DNA from 2 places in the Brotonthovivens ammoniilytica genome. Region 2 is predicted to be linked to the other one. Evidence: riboswitches for the same ligand, from Rfam matches in the RefSeq annotation. Region 2 holds a riboswitch; the other holds the start of a gene.
What was found. A riboswitch is a leader RNA that binds a small molecule or an ion and turns the genes downstream of it on or off. The one in region 2 is predicted to bind cobalamin.
Positions count from the first base shown of each region.

Region 1 (7,473 bases), on a different contig from region 2:
TTCACATGCTTTTCTGATATTGTCCGTCACAGCCTGAGCATAAGGGTGAGTGGCATCTATTACAATACCGTCTTTGGAAAGCTGCTCCATCTGTACCGCCATCTCCTCCGATGTCAGACGCTCTGCGGACACATGGCAGCAGGGACCTTTGGGAAGCAGACTGCCGCCGTATTCTGTTGCCGCAAATACCCGGCACATAATTCCGGCCTCATTCAAATACTCCGCTGCCATCCGCCCTTCCCTGGTGCCTGCAAAAATAAATACCTTATACATTCCGATATCCTCTTGGGGTTACCATTTTGCCCTCCAGCTCCCTTGTCTGGGAATTACCGATAAATACTGTGGTAAACATATCAACCGCTGTGTCCCTCAGTTCTTCCAAAGACATAACCCGGCAGCTTTCCCCGTCTCTTCCAATATTGGAGACGATACCGCAGACTGTCTTGCCGCTTTTATAAGTCAGCATAAGATCACAGGCTTTTTTTAAATAGTCCGCTCTTTTTTTACTGGATGGATTATACAGTACAATGGAAAAATCCCCTTTCGCTGCCATCAGAAGCCTCTGTTCAATTTTCTCCCATGGTGTTAAAAGATCACTGAGGCTGATCAGGCAGAAATCATGGATTAACGGTGCTCCTAAAACTGCGGCACCGCCGGTTGCGGCGGTGACCCCCGGAATAATTTCGAGCTCAACTTCTGGATAGCGAACCCCGATTTCATACATCAGTCCGGCCATTCCATAGACTCCGGCATCACCGCTGCAGATCATTGATACCGTTTTCCCTTTTTGTGCCTCCTCAAAAGCCATAACACATCGGTCTGCTTCTTTTGTCATAGGCGTTGTCAAAAACTCTTTTTCCAAAAAATGTTCCCGGACCAGATCTACATATACCGTATATCCGATAATTACATCACTCTGTTCTAATGCATGGATGGCACGAAGTGTCATCTGCTCATATTCTCCGGGTCCGATTCCTATTACATATAATTTATTCAAAGCTTATCCTCCAGTCTCTGACGGCACAGGCAGCTGTGACGCCGCATTTTCCCTGTTTTTTCATAATTAATCTTCCATTGCCCGCTCCCAGCACCGCGCTGCGCTCACAGACATTATCCACTCCGGTAACAGATTCTACAAAAGGAGAGGACTGAAAATCCCCCGATACGCCTTTTAATTCATCAGCGCTGTAACACCAAAAGGGAATCTGCTGCCTGCAGGTAAACTCTGCCAGCCCCGGCTCTTCTTTTTTCAGATCAATGGAAACCGCTGCACAAACAGACTCTTTAAATATCCCCCAGGTATTTAACCACTCTTCAATCATCTCTTCGATGGCGTAAAGAGTGGTACCTTTCCTGCAGCCGATCCCAAGAATCGTCTGCTTTGGTACCAGGTACAGCGTGGCATCCGGCAGTTCTCTGCGCTTTTGAACACCCAGGTGAATCCACAAAGATTCTTTTTTTGCGTATTCAGCAGCTGCCTGTTCGTCCCATTTTAAATAATTCAGACCCCGGGGAAATTTTATCCCTTCCAAATGCCGCTGTGCTTCTTCGTCTGCTGTCACAAAAATGTCTTCGTCTCTCAGCAGTCTGGCCGATACCTCTTTCGCCAGGCTCATATCCGAGATCCAAAGATGATTCTGTTTTGCGAACACATCTACTGCAAACCGCTCTTTTACATCCGTTGCAGTTGTAATTACCGGAACAGCTCCCAGATTTTTTGCCAGCTCCCAAGCTGCCTCATTGGCTCCTCCCAGATGTCCGGATAATAAAGAGATTACAAACTGTTTTCCTTCGTCCACTACCAGCACCGCCGGATCATACCGCTTGCTTTTTACAAATGGAGCAATGGCCCGCACCGCAATTCCGCAGGCTCCTGTAAACACAATCAGCTCCGAGGTTTCAAAAGCCTGCTCTGTCCAATCTGCCAGCGTACCATTTAAAATCTGCACAGAGGCATCTTCACAGTCTGTCATATAACGGCTCTTCACAGAAAGAACAGCTTCATATCCCTTCTCTTCTAAGCTGTTTACCACATCTTTTGCTACGGCCAGCCCTCCTGGCGTAAAACAAATTACAGAAGCTTTCACAGGCTTATCCCTCCTTTATATGACATCCGGCCTTCCCCGGCCGATTTACTCAGATGCTTCCCGAAACTCTGTGGTAAATCCGGGATCATACAGTTTTGAACGGTCATAACGGGTATGGGCCACCACATCACCGATAATCATCAGCGCAGTCTTTGTAATATTGTGCTCCGCCGCTGTTTTTGCCAGTGTATCCACGGTACACACAAAGGTTTTCTCATCCTCCCAGGTTGCTTTATAAACAATGGCTGCTGGCGTATCCGGCTGATATCCGCCTTCTATCAGACGTCTGCTTAGCTCCTCCAGCATACCGGTACTTAAAAATACAACCATAGTAGCCTGATGAGCGGCAAAGCTCTCAATACTTTCCTTCGCCGGTACAGGGGTTCTTCCGGCCATTCTTGTAATGATAACACTCTGAGATACGTCAGGCAGCGTATACTCCAGATTCAGAGCCGATGCCGCTCCGCAAAAAGAGCTCACCCCCGGACAGTAATCGTATGCAATCTGTTTTTCATCCAGTACATCCATCTGTTCCCGGATAGCTCCGTAAAGACTTGGATCCCCGGTGTGAAGGCGAACTGTCATCTTCTGATTCTGTTCCGCAGTTATCATTACCTCCAGCACTTCTTCCAGCGTCATTTTCGCGCTGTTATAAATTTCTGCTCCCGGCTTTGCGTACTCAAGCAGCTGCGGATTTACTAATGAACCTGCATAGATAATAATATCTGCTTCCTCCAGATATTTTTTTCCTCTGACTGTAATCAGGTCCGGCGCCCCGGAACCTGCTCCCACAAAATGTATCATGATTTCTCCTTTACAATAATCAATGAATAATAGCCTGCATCCTCTGGAATCGCATCCGCACCGTAATAAACCTTTTCTCCCGGCATCCCGCAGTTTTCAATCATCACCACTTGTGCATCCTGCTGCTGCAGCACTTTTTTTACCTGCTCTATCTTTTTTCCGGCTTTCATCAAAACCTTAGTTCCCGGAAGTTTAAGGGCCTCCTCTATCTGATAAGAAGCCGGTATCACATGAAGCTGCTGCGCTTTTTCCACAAGGCCGATATTTAACCGGGCCGCAGCCGCGCAAAAGGATGTAATCCCGCTGATAATTTCTGTTTCATATCCTGCCGCCTGCACCTTTTTATGGATATACAGATAGGTAGAATATACCGACGGGTCCCCAAGAGTTAAAAACACCACCTGTTTTCCTTCATCCAAAAACGCTCTGACAGCATTTGCTCCCCTCTCATGATTTTCCTCCAGCTTTACCGGATCCTTTGTCATGGGCATACTTACCGGCAGCAGCACTTTACCGGCCAGCTCCGGATAAATCTGCTCTACAATCTGATATGCCACGGAATCTTTTGGTTCCTCTCCCGGAACAGCTACTACATCACTGTCTCTGACCGCCTCAAGGGCTTTGATGGTCAGCAGCTTTGGGTCCCCTGGTCCTACACCGATTCCTGTTAATTTTCCTCTCATTTTCTGTGTTCCTTTCGCTGTTGTTCTATACACTGTAATAACTCCAGCACATTTTTTGTATCTGCAAGCCGTCCCTCCACATTGGAGAAAATAATGGCTGCGGTCTTTATATCTCCTCTGGTTCTGTGGTCCATATAAAATTGAATCTTTTCCGCCGTGATTTCCATTGTCTCTTTTAGACACCCGGCTGCCTTTAAGATCTGCACAGCTTCTTCTGTGGTAACCGAATCCAGAATATTCTGTATCACTTTCCCTTGGGCCCCTGCCCGGAAAGCCTGGGCTGCCAGCAGCTCTGCCCGGCAGTCTGCATTTCGGGAATGTGTATTCATAATACCGCCGGATACTTTTACAAATTTCCCAATATGGGCGATAAATAAAATTCCCTGTATTCCCAGCTCCGCCGCCATATCCAGCGTTTCTCCCAGATAATTGCTGCACTTCATGGAAAAAGTCAGATCAATATCCATCTCCTGCTGTGAAAACACCTGTCCGTAATTTCCCGGTGTGATGACAAGATACTGAGCACCTGCCTCTGCCAGCATCTTCATCTCCAGCCGGATACTGGCAATGAGAGCATCCTCGCTCATAGGAACTACAATCCCGCTTGTCCCCAGAATGGAAATCCCTCCGGTAATGCCAAGCCTCGGATTAAACGTCCGTTTCGCAATCTGTTCTCCCTCTGGCACAGAAATTATAATATTCAACCCCTTTTGATAATTATATTCCCGGCAGATCTGCCGGACTTCATTTAAAATCATCTTTCCCGGCACCGGATTGATAGCCGCTTCCCCGATTTTTTGCGAAAGCCCCGCCTTTGTTACTCTGCCAACTCCAATCCCGCCGTCTAACGAAATACCTTCCGATTCTTCCGTCAGTGAGACCTGTGCATAAATAAGGATTCCATCCGTAACATCCGGATCATCCCCGCCATCTTTTCTTACTGCGCAGCTGACTCTCCCGGGCCTTTGCTGAATATCCTCAATCAATAGTCTCAGCAAAATTCCCTTGGGGGTCTGTATCGCCGCCTCTTCCACTGTCTCCCCGGAAAGCAGCATCTTTGCCGCCGCCTTGGCAGCAGCTGCTGCACAGGTACCGGTAGTATACCCATACCGGAGTTTTTTTCCGTCTTTTAAAATGAAATACTCTTCAATTCCGGTCTTATGCTTCATATATAAATCCCCCAAAAAAAACCGCTGTCTTCCGACAACGGTTTTCTTTTCCCGATTATATGACACTTCGGTTGCCGCAAAATGTCAACAAAATGTAACACGGTATCTGACTTTTACAGTAACGGACTTGTATGGGAATTTCACCCATTTCCCTGCTTTTACACTCTGTTTTTCATTATAATTTAATTGCAATTTGGTGTCAACGAAGCTGGTTTCTTATTACAAAAAAGCCAAAAAAAGTACCAAAAATGCAAAATATTGGCGCAGCCGCCTAATTTATTGTGTCAGTTCTTCCATAACCTGCTTTACTGTTGTAATCTTGGCTGCCTGAAAGGCATCTGCCCCGCAGAAAATCAAGCCTTCCTCCAGCTCCCCTTTCACGGCATGAATCAGCGCTTCTGTAATACAGTAAGGCGCTTTTGCCGGATTACAGGCTCCCATACAGCGATAGCATCTCTGTACGGGGCGAAGCCCTTTTTTAACCTGGTCCAGAAAATGATTGAAAATTGCACGTCCCGGCATCCCTACCGGGCTTTTAATAATACAGATATCCTCTTTCTGACAGTTTATGTATGCTTCTTTATATAACGGATGTGCATCGCACTCCTTAGTAGTCACAAATTTTGTAGCTGCCTGAATGGCATCTGCCCCAAGCTCCAGATGATGCTTTAAATCAGAAGCAGTATTCACGCCTCCCCCCACAATCACCGGGATATATATCTGATTAGCCTCTCCAAGCTCTCTTATATACTGTATAATTCTGCACTCTTCTGCTTCAAATTCTTCATCGCTGATATCCTCAAGCTGCTCCGGCAGAAATCCCAGATGGCCTCCTGCTTTAGGCCCCTCGATCACCACTGCATCCGGCAGCCTCTGGTAACGCTTCTGCCACATCTTTATCAATACCTGGGCTGATCTTAAAGAAGATACTACAGGGATAATCGCCACATCAAAATCCTTCACATATTCCGGAAGCTTTACCGGCAGTCCCGCTCCCGAAACAATAAAGTCCACGCCGCATTCCGCTGCCTTTCTAACCTGTGCTTCATACTCCTTTGTAACAGTCATAATATTAATGCCGATTACTCCTGTGGGAGCAATTTTTCTTGCAGTCTGAATCTCTTTTTCAATAGCTCTTAAGTTCGCAGCTTCCGCATTTGTATAAAAATCCGGTTCCCGAAATCCTATCTGGGCAGCTGATATGGTCCCCGCACCACCTTCTTTTGCCACATTCCCTGCAAGGGTTCCAAGAGATACTCCAATCCCCATCCCTCCTTGTACTACAGGATATTTTAAAGACTTCTTCCCAATCACTACTTCTTTATATTGACTCATTCACCGTTTCTCCTCATTACGAAAGGCTGCCCTTATGGATGGACAGCCTTTCCAAATCTATAAGTGTTTTTATGAATAGATTATACGAAAGAAGATTTTCTATGTCAATAAATACTATACTTTATCCTGATACTCATATTCAAAAGCCGCCTGATCAGAACCAAAGGCGAAAAGCGTCCTGTCCTCCTCCTGAAACCGGTAAAATGCATGACAGGATGCGCTTTCATGAATCACCCGTGTCATGGCGCCGCCCTTTGGCGCATACAGCGGATGCGACTTTTTCTCCACAAGTCTCGCCGTCAGTGTGTATTTCCCCTGGCGGATTACTATGGTTCCCCAGCCGATTTTCTCCACTTTTGCTCCCAGATACGTTGCCAGCCGATACTCCATTCCCCGCCAGTGAATCACACTGATAATTCCTGTAAATCCAAAAGGCCCCATAGGAATCTTTGCAACAGACAGCATTAGTGAGCCTTCCCGGAAGGTACACTGTGTCCAGGCATATTCTTTTGGAAAAGACCGGCCGCAGTCTCCTTCAATATAACCGCTGCCATTTTCAAACTGATAACTTTTCCCGTTTATTTTAAGCTTTCCATTTACCACATGATTCATACTGCGCACACGGTGTCTGCACTCCATAAAGGGCACCATACAAAAAGGCCCCATAATATCATAGCGAATAGGAGAAAGCTCTCCAAACCGGAGTCTGCCTACAGCATCCAGTTCCTCCGTATGAATATTCAGCCGGATTCCCTTTTCCAGAAAAAGATTATCACCAATTGCCATGGGAAGATCTGTTCTGCTTCCCCGAAGCTCCCGCTCAAAAAAAGGAACATTCCATGCGCCGTCATCTGTTATCAGCTGTATAGAACAGCTTCGCTTTCCATTTGTTATATGAAAGGCCGGTATTACTGCAATGGTATCCTGTCCTGCCTGACACTTAAAATACCATCCGCTGAAATAATTATTCATGTGCAATTCCCTCCTGTGCCGGATTTGATATTAAATTCCCCTGATAGTCAAACCTAGAACCATGACACGGACAATCCCAGCTTTTTTCATCGGGATTCCACTCCAGCTGACATCCCATATGAGGACACCGGATATCCACCGCGTAAACATTTCCTTCTTTGTCTTTGTATACACCGGCCTTTTCTCCGTCCAGCTCTACAATTCCTCCGTGGTCTGCCTCAAGCTCTTTTACAGTCTCATCCGGAATCTGAAAAATCCTTCTTACCAGTCCTTTCACAGCCTGTCCGCCTTCACCGGCCATTTCCGGAATATTTTCCATGGAAAAACGGCCCGGATCAAAAACTTCTGCATAGGGATTCTCCTTTCCAAGTATCAAATCCCTTAAAAGCAGTGCAGATACCATAGAATGTGTCATCCCCCATT
Region 1 is NZ_JAOQJQ010000006.1:140,270-147,742, forward strand. Features, by position in the region: gene cobK (precorrin-6A reductase) at 1-273, opposite strand, end outside; gene cobJ (precorrin-3B C(17)-methyltransferase) at 266-997, opposite strand; gene OCV88_RS13650 (cobalt-precorrin 5A hydrolase) at 990-2,087, opposite strand; gene cobM (precorrin-4 C(11)-methyltransferase) at 2,133-2,891, opposite strand; gene cobI (precorrin-2 C(20)-methyltransferase) at 2,888-3,574, opposite strand; gene cbiD (cobalt-precorrin-5B (C(1))-methyltransferase CbiD) at 3,571-4,743, opposite strand; adenosylcobalamin-variant (AdoCbl-variant) riboswitch at 4,836-4,907, opposite strand; gene OCV88_RS13670 (NAD(P)H-dependent flavin oxidoreductase) at 5,020-6,078, opposite strand; gene OCV88_RS13675 (tocopherol cyclase family protein) at 6,193-7,050, opposite strand; gene OCV88_RS13680 (FAD-dependent oxidoreductase) at 7,043-7,473, opposite strand, start outside.
Region 1: it holds a riboswitch for cobalamin, as region 2 does, so the genes downstream of both, cbiD (cobalt-precorrin-5B (C(1))-methyltransferase CbiD) here and OCV88_RS09740 (bacterial Ig-like domain-containing protein) in region 2, are expected to answer to the same signal.

Region 2 (7,473 bases):
CTGCGGTTTTTCAGGTTTCTCTGTTTCTTCCGGATTCTGCGGTTTTTCAGGCTTTTCTGGTTTCTCCGCTTCCTCCTGTAGCTTCGCATATGTTTCTTCTGCCGCTGTCAGCACTTCGTAGTTTTTCACCAGCGCCTTCTGATCTTCACTAAGCTGATCGTATGCTTCTCTGGCTGACTGAATTGCTTCCTTGCTCTCAAGGGTTACTGTCCCGATTTCTGCAATCGCCTTTTCCACTGCCTGTGCTGCTTTTTGATCTGCTTCTGCTTTTTCTGCTTCCTCCTGCAGCTTCGCATATGTTTCTTCCGCCGCTGTCAGCACTTCGTAGTTTTTCACCAGCGCTTTCTGATCTTCGCTGAGCTGATCGTATGCTTCTCTGGCTGCCTGGATTGCCTCTTTGCTCTCAAGGGTTACGGTTCCAATTTCTGCGATTGCATCTTCCACTGCCCGCGCTGCTTTTTGATCTGCTTCTTCTTTTTCTGCTTCCTCCTGCAGCTTCGCATATGTTTCTTCTGCTGCTGTCAGCACTTCGTAATTTTCTACCAGTGCTTTCTGATCTTCGCTGAGCTGATCATATGCTTCTCTGGCTGCCTGGATTGCCTCTTTGCTCTCAAGGGTTACGGTTCCGATTTCTGCGATTGCATCAGAAACTTTCTTAGCATAATCTTCATCTGTCATTGCTGTTACCTTTACGGTAAACATTTTGGTTGCTCCCTCGTAAGAAGCTGTAATGGTCCAGGTTCCCGGTGTATTGACAAATCCGGAGAACGTTACCTGATCTGCAGGAATTTCTTTAGAAGTTCCGTCACTCATATGAGCAATTACCTTGATTCCTTCTGAGGTAAATTCTTCGCCCTCTTTATATTCGGCTTTATAATCTGTTACTTCCAAAGATGAAATATAAACAGTGATCTCCTTTTCAAATACCGGATATTTGGTACCCTGTCCCCAGTTTTTACTGCTTCCCTCACCTGCATTTAAAGCATCTGTGATTGTTCCATCAGAAAATTCTTCTGCAGATGCGGCTTTCGCCAGCTTATGGGCATCCTTTCCAAGAGGATCGTCATCACGGCAGTAACTCTCTGTCATAGTATATACAGCATCTTCTCTTTCAATTTTCTGACTTGTATCAATGCTTTCTACCTGTCCGATTCCTTTATCCGTTCCACAGGTATCCACATAATAATTATTGGAAATAATATTATAGCGGTCCAGAGATTTCATAAAACCGATAATACCGCCGGTTACATCACCTTTCAGTGTTCCGTAAAAATGATTATTGCGGATATATCCGATTCCATTTGCCCAGCACTGTTTTGATACAGGTTCTCCGCCAAGAATACCTCCAACATAGGTGGCGCCGGTAATATCAGCTGATACAAAACAGTTTTCTATGCTGACACACGGGGTATTCGGCGCAGAACTGGAAGTATAACCGGAGCCATAGATTCCTCCCACATAATTTCCGCTTGCCTCTATCTTACCCTGGAAAGAACTGTTTAGAACCCGGCTGGTTCCCATTGCTTCACCTTTTGCTCCAGCAATACCGCCTACATAATTTTTACCATAAACTTCTGCATAACTGTGGCAGTTATTAATTGTTCCCGTGTTATTTCCTGTAAAAGAGCCTATTTTTACCTGCTCTTTGTCATATCCAATTACAACACCTTTTTCTATGGTAGAATTACTGATATTTACAATATTTGCGGCTGATGCATATCCGCCATAAAATCCTGCCTTTAATGTTTTTGTTCCAGCTTTCAGCGTTACCCGGTCTATGGTCGCAGTTACTCCGCCGGAAGCAAGCCAGTCACTGTAATTTCCTGACGGGCCGTAATCTACATAATATTTCGCAATTACACCGTAACCTTCAATCTGCTCACCATAAATATTCAGATTTTTAATAACGGCGCCGCGAACATAACCAAATAATGTCTGTCCGCCTTTTTCAACTGTTAACGTGCAGTTATTTCCATCGAAAATACCTGCAAACGGCTTCAGATTTTTTCCGCTTCCTGTTGTAGTTCCGGTTCCTATTGGTTCCCAGTCAGCTGGAATCGTAATATCTTTCATCATTTTAAAATGACTTCCGGAAAGATCAATTCCCTTTTCATTGACAATTGTCTGTATCAATTTCAGATCATCAAGATCATTCAGCTGATATGGATCCGTTTCTGTTCCTTTACCGTCCCAGAGTTCTTCATCTACCATCTGATCTAATGTCTTAAAGGAAACTTTAGCAACTGTAGATTCACCGGTTATGGCATAGGTCTTTCCATTAAAACTGTTTACCGTATTTGTGGCAACACATTTATAATATTTAACCGCCGGAACATCTGAGCTCTCCGGCTTATAGCTTACAGCTGTACTTTTATAGGTCTCAGCCTCTCCAACAGGTGTAAACTTCACACCATCTGTACTTTCGAACCACTGGTAGGTCTGTGTGGAATTCTGATGTGTGGACCCATAGCGGATCGCGGAAGAAAATGGTATTGTTGCCGCACCTGTCAGATATTCTTTATCTGCAAACTCAGATGCAAAAGCAGGAACCTGAATATCATCCGCTTCTGCTGAAACAGTATACAGGATCTCATTACTGTAACTATCTCCAAACCGCCTTCCATCCTGTGTAATATACAGTTTTACACTGACATATCTTCTGCTGTTTACCGATGCCTTATATGTATAAGTCTCGGATCCATAAGTACCACCCGACGGGCTTCCGGCCTCTGTACCTGTTGACCATACATAATCAATATCCAGTGTATCTTTGGTGCCCTCTGCTCTTGTATCAAAAGTAACTTTTAACTCCTTGGTCTCATCTCCTACATTATACTTATAACCGTCTGCCGGAACTGCACTTCCATCCACCGGAGCTATCTTTATGTTATAAGGTGTGGGATCCGGTTTTACCGTTATATATACAACTTCTGAATTCTGTGTATATGTCTTTCCGCCGACTGTATTGCTGACCACGCAATAATAGTAATGATTCTCTGACTTTTCAACCTGTTTTCCGCTGAGAACCGGAGTATAAGATGCTTCTGCTGCACCTTCAATTTTTTTACCGCCTTCTGTGCTGTTTTTGTCATTCTCATACCACTGATAAGAAATTTCACCGTTTCCGGATGCCCGCACCTTTATAGGGTCAAGCTCTGTATCTGTATCAACATATATTTGTCCAGCCTTTGGCTGAAGTACAATTGTCGGTTCATTCTCCTGGGGTTCTTTTGTTAATGTCAATGTATATTCAATGGAATCCATATCTTTGCTCACTGCTTTTACAGGAACCTTCATTTCTCCATTAGCATCCCATGTTACCGGAACCTCAATCGCCTCGCCGCTGTCACCTTTGATGCCGCCGGCTTCAATACTGTAAGAAGAGCGATACCCTTCCGCTGTCACAGATACTGTTTTAGAATCCGCAGGAATATAAGCCCTGTATTCTTTTACTTCCTTGTCAAAGACAGGTTTCATTGTATCATCTACTGTCAAAGATTTCAGGCTGGCTGCCTTCTTATAGCTAATCATATAGCTTACTTCATCACCGCCTGCTGCCGGTACGATTCGAATATACATATCCTGAGAAGCAGAAAACTGATTCCAGTTATCGCTTTTCATTGTCCTTACGCTTCCGCCTGCCACCGGCCAGGAGTTCAGTGTATCTTCCGCTATAGCGCTGGAAGGATTCACATAAATATTTGTAATATAATCCGGCAGTGTCACTGTATAATTAAATACATCAGACGCAAAAGACGGGGTAAACTCTAAAAGCTGTTTTCCCTCACTGTCAAGAGCAAACTGAAGCCCTTTTAAACTGCTTTTATCTGCCTGTGGACTGGTCAGACTTTCTGCGGCTTTGTCTACTTCACTCTGAGCTGCATCCCAGTCATTTAAAACAGCCAAAGCCGCTTTAAAAGTATCGGATGTCTTATCTGTACAGTCTGCCAGTTCCTTTATTAATTCATCCTTATTGGCATAATCTGCCAGTGACGCAGCTCCCCAGTCTGACTGGTCCATAATATCCGCGCCATAGCCATACACTGAAAACTGAAGTCGGACTACATCACCATCTGATACCTTGATCTGATCTGCTCCTTTTTCTATTCCCTGGTTATTTTTTGTAAACATCCACCCGGACTGTCCGCTATAATCAAATTCTCCCAGCCATTCTTTGCTATTTCTCAAGCCGGTATATGATGTCTGTCCGGCCGGATCACTTTCGCTTGAATTATTAAGGGCAGCCATGATTTTAGCGGGGATCTTGCTTTTATCCCATCCTTCCGGCTCACCGCCATCCTTTACATACCGAAGATAATAATCACCCTGCAAACTGTCGGTTTTTACATCTGTTTTCTCATCACCAAGAACCTCCTGGGTTACATCTGCAACCGAACTGTCCTTGGGCACAACCACCTTTACCGGTTCCTGAATCAGCCCCTGTCCAAGTGTGATTTTTTCTGTTGTAAAATACACTGTGATATCAGCAGACTTGCTGCTGTTTTCCGGAGCAGCCCATACAGTACTTGGGATAACCATTGCCAATGACAATATGACAGCGGCAATTTTGTGTTTCCACATTTTTCTTTTTACTGTTCTCTTTTTCATGATTTCTCCTTTCATGTTATTTCTATCTATCATCAACCGGCAATGCCGGGTATATTTTTAAATTTCCTCCCTCAAATTTCTATCGCATTTTCTTTGTTATCCTCTGTAACAGCATATTTTTGAAGTATTTAAAAACAAAAAAAGACCATGGCAAAATACCACAGTCCGTTTTTTCTGTTTCTATCATCGTTCTCTCTTATTTATGACAATTTTGATTCTCCGCCAGCATGTCATATGTTATATGCAGGTCTCCTGGCTTATGACTCAAACGTTTTAGCTCTCCTTCCCGGTTTCCCAGTGGCCGGCCTAAAGCCGCGAGCAAAACTTATCATCTACAGTGGCGGGACCGCTCAGGCCTTCTACCTGATTCCCTCTTAGCTGCTTTCATGAAGCAGAACATATAACAACTTATTTTCTTAGTAATTCCTCTTATCTTCCTGATTTTCAATGATTTTTTGATTTCAGGACGTAAATTATTGATTTTTATTATAATATTTCACAACTTACAAGTCAAAGTTTTTGTGTTTTTTACAGAAATCCATATAAAAACTACAAATAAAACCCTGAATATACAAAAATTTTACAAATTTATTTTAAGCAATTTTATTCTAACCAATCACAGGACTTTTTTACATAAAAAGCAGCCGCCCTAACCTTCTGAAAAGTTAAGACGGCTGCCACAAATCAACAATCCGATTCCCTATGTCATCTTTTGTAAATCCTTTTTATGTTATTTTGCATTCTTTTTTCTTTGTGTCAGCACAAGAATTCCAATACCTGCAATTCCCATTTCTGCTAAAATGAAATCAAAATATAAAACATGCAAAGAAAATACCTTTTATTGTAAAGATTTTACGGTACCATCTGTCCTTCTCCCTTTCTTTCGCGCATCCCATACCATACAGCCCACTGTCTCCGTATCTCTTGCAAATCCCAGTTTTTTAGAGTCCAGTCTGACCCGGAAATCTTTCTGCAGAGCAGTCAGCAAAAGCGCAATCTTCATAGCTTCACTGGATGCAGCGCCGCATGTAACTGCCGTCTCTCCCTCCCGCACAAGAGGCAGTTTCATAGCTATGGACTGCTCAATGCTTTTTACCGCCATTTGAAACAGCATCATTCCCCGGCATTCCTCCGGTTCCAGATAAAGTTTAAAACAAATATATAAATGCACGCATTCTTTGACTGACGTCTCAGAAAGTTCCGGTGTCTGCACCACCTGCTGTGCCTGTTCTAAAGCCCGGATATTCTGCTTTAATATCCGCTCCTTAATATCCTTTCTCATGCTTTATACCATAACTGCTTCCATACCATAGCTTTCTGCCAGCATTTTTAATTCCTCTGAATAATCCCCGAAAATTAATGGCATATGTAAGCCTGCACGGCACTGTTCTTTATATACCTTTTTCTGATCTTCCACCTGGAAAATAAAACCGCCGTTGCAGTTATCCAAATCATAGCCTACCGTTTTGATAATAGTCCCCTTTCCAATCAACAGCCTCTTTAAATCTCCGCTGAATTTTGCAAAAGTAATTACCTGTCCCTTATCCTCGTCAAAATTATGGCGCATAACTGCACCGAATTTCTGATCATAGGCAAAATGGCGCAGTGCATATGTTCCATCCGGTTCATGAATCCCTTTCAATTTTCTGTGGGGAGTGGAATGATATACAACATACAGATTGTCCAGCCCTTCCACCTCTTTTACATCCTCCGGCGAAATCATTTTTAAAATCTGCATATTTAATCCCCGACCGTCTGTAGAAACGATAGGAAGTGTATTTCCCATATACGGAGCCCTGCCGGACACACTCATTTCAGCCAGCATGGTTACAGCGGAAGCCACATCATACTCACAGGCCGAGGCAATGCCCTGCTCCAGATTTAAAGAGTGTGCCAGACAGAAGGTAAACTGCTCCTCATTAAATCTTCTTGTGGAACAGATATCCGGACATGGAATTACAGCTCCGCTGCAATCGTACAGGTCCATATTTTTCTGAACTACTTTATAGGCGATCAGAGACTTCATTAGCTTTTCTTTTTCAATTGCTGTATTTTCCGCTCCTGACAAAAGCTCATCTGCCAGTATTTCCAGCTCTCCAATCTCTTCTTTTGTAATATTCGGTGTAATCCGCCCCGGTGTTGTGTAATTTCCTTCCGGTGTCAGCGGTTTCATCTGATCAATTAATTCATGTGCATTTACGGTCCGAAAATGAACCCCCATCAGATCTGTTACGGCCTTAAGATTCACAAAGCTGTCTGTGGCACCGGCCACAGGCAGGTCATGGTTAAACCTTGCCACCAGCAAAAGATTCGCCTTTGCAATGGCTTTTTTCGCCCGCAGAACGATAAAATGCCGCACCAGATCCTCCCAGGTCATTTCGCAGATAACATCTACCCCCAGATTGTACAGTCCGCCTGCTCTGGCAGGCCCCCAGATATCCGGCTGTATTGCAAAAGGTTTTCCGCATTTTTGTGCAAACTCGTTAAATACGGTATCCGCTCCAAAGGCTCCTGCCGCCAGATATACATCCACTTCATGCTGATCTTTCAGCAGAGTTTCAAAATATTCTTCTTTCACCTCCCAGTCACAGCTTGTTTCCAGAAATACCGGTTCCATAATATGAACGCATTCCGGCATTACATGCTTAATTCCTTCCATAGTCCCCTGAAAAATCGCACCGTTCACAATAGAATCAAACCCCGGCTGCAGAGAATCTCCACCAGTCATACGGCAGGGTCCCTCATAATAATATTTATGCGCAAACATTACAAACACCGGCTTCACATTCAATTTTACATCCATACATTTACGAATCATCGTATCCTCCTCCTGATATGTACTGATCTCTCAGATCATATTTTAAT
Region 2 is NZ_JAOQJQ010000003.1:380,456-387,928, reverse strand. Features, by position in the region: gene OCV88_RS09740 (bacterial Ig-like domain-containing protein) at 1-4,608, opposite strand, end outside; cobalamin riboswitch at 4,834-5,025, opposite strand; gene OCV88_RS09735 (hypothetical protein) at 5,447-5,890, opposite strand; gene OCV88_RS09730 (fucose isomerase) at 5,894-7,426, opposite strand.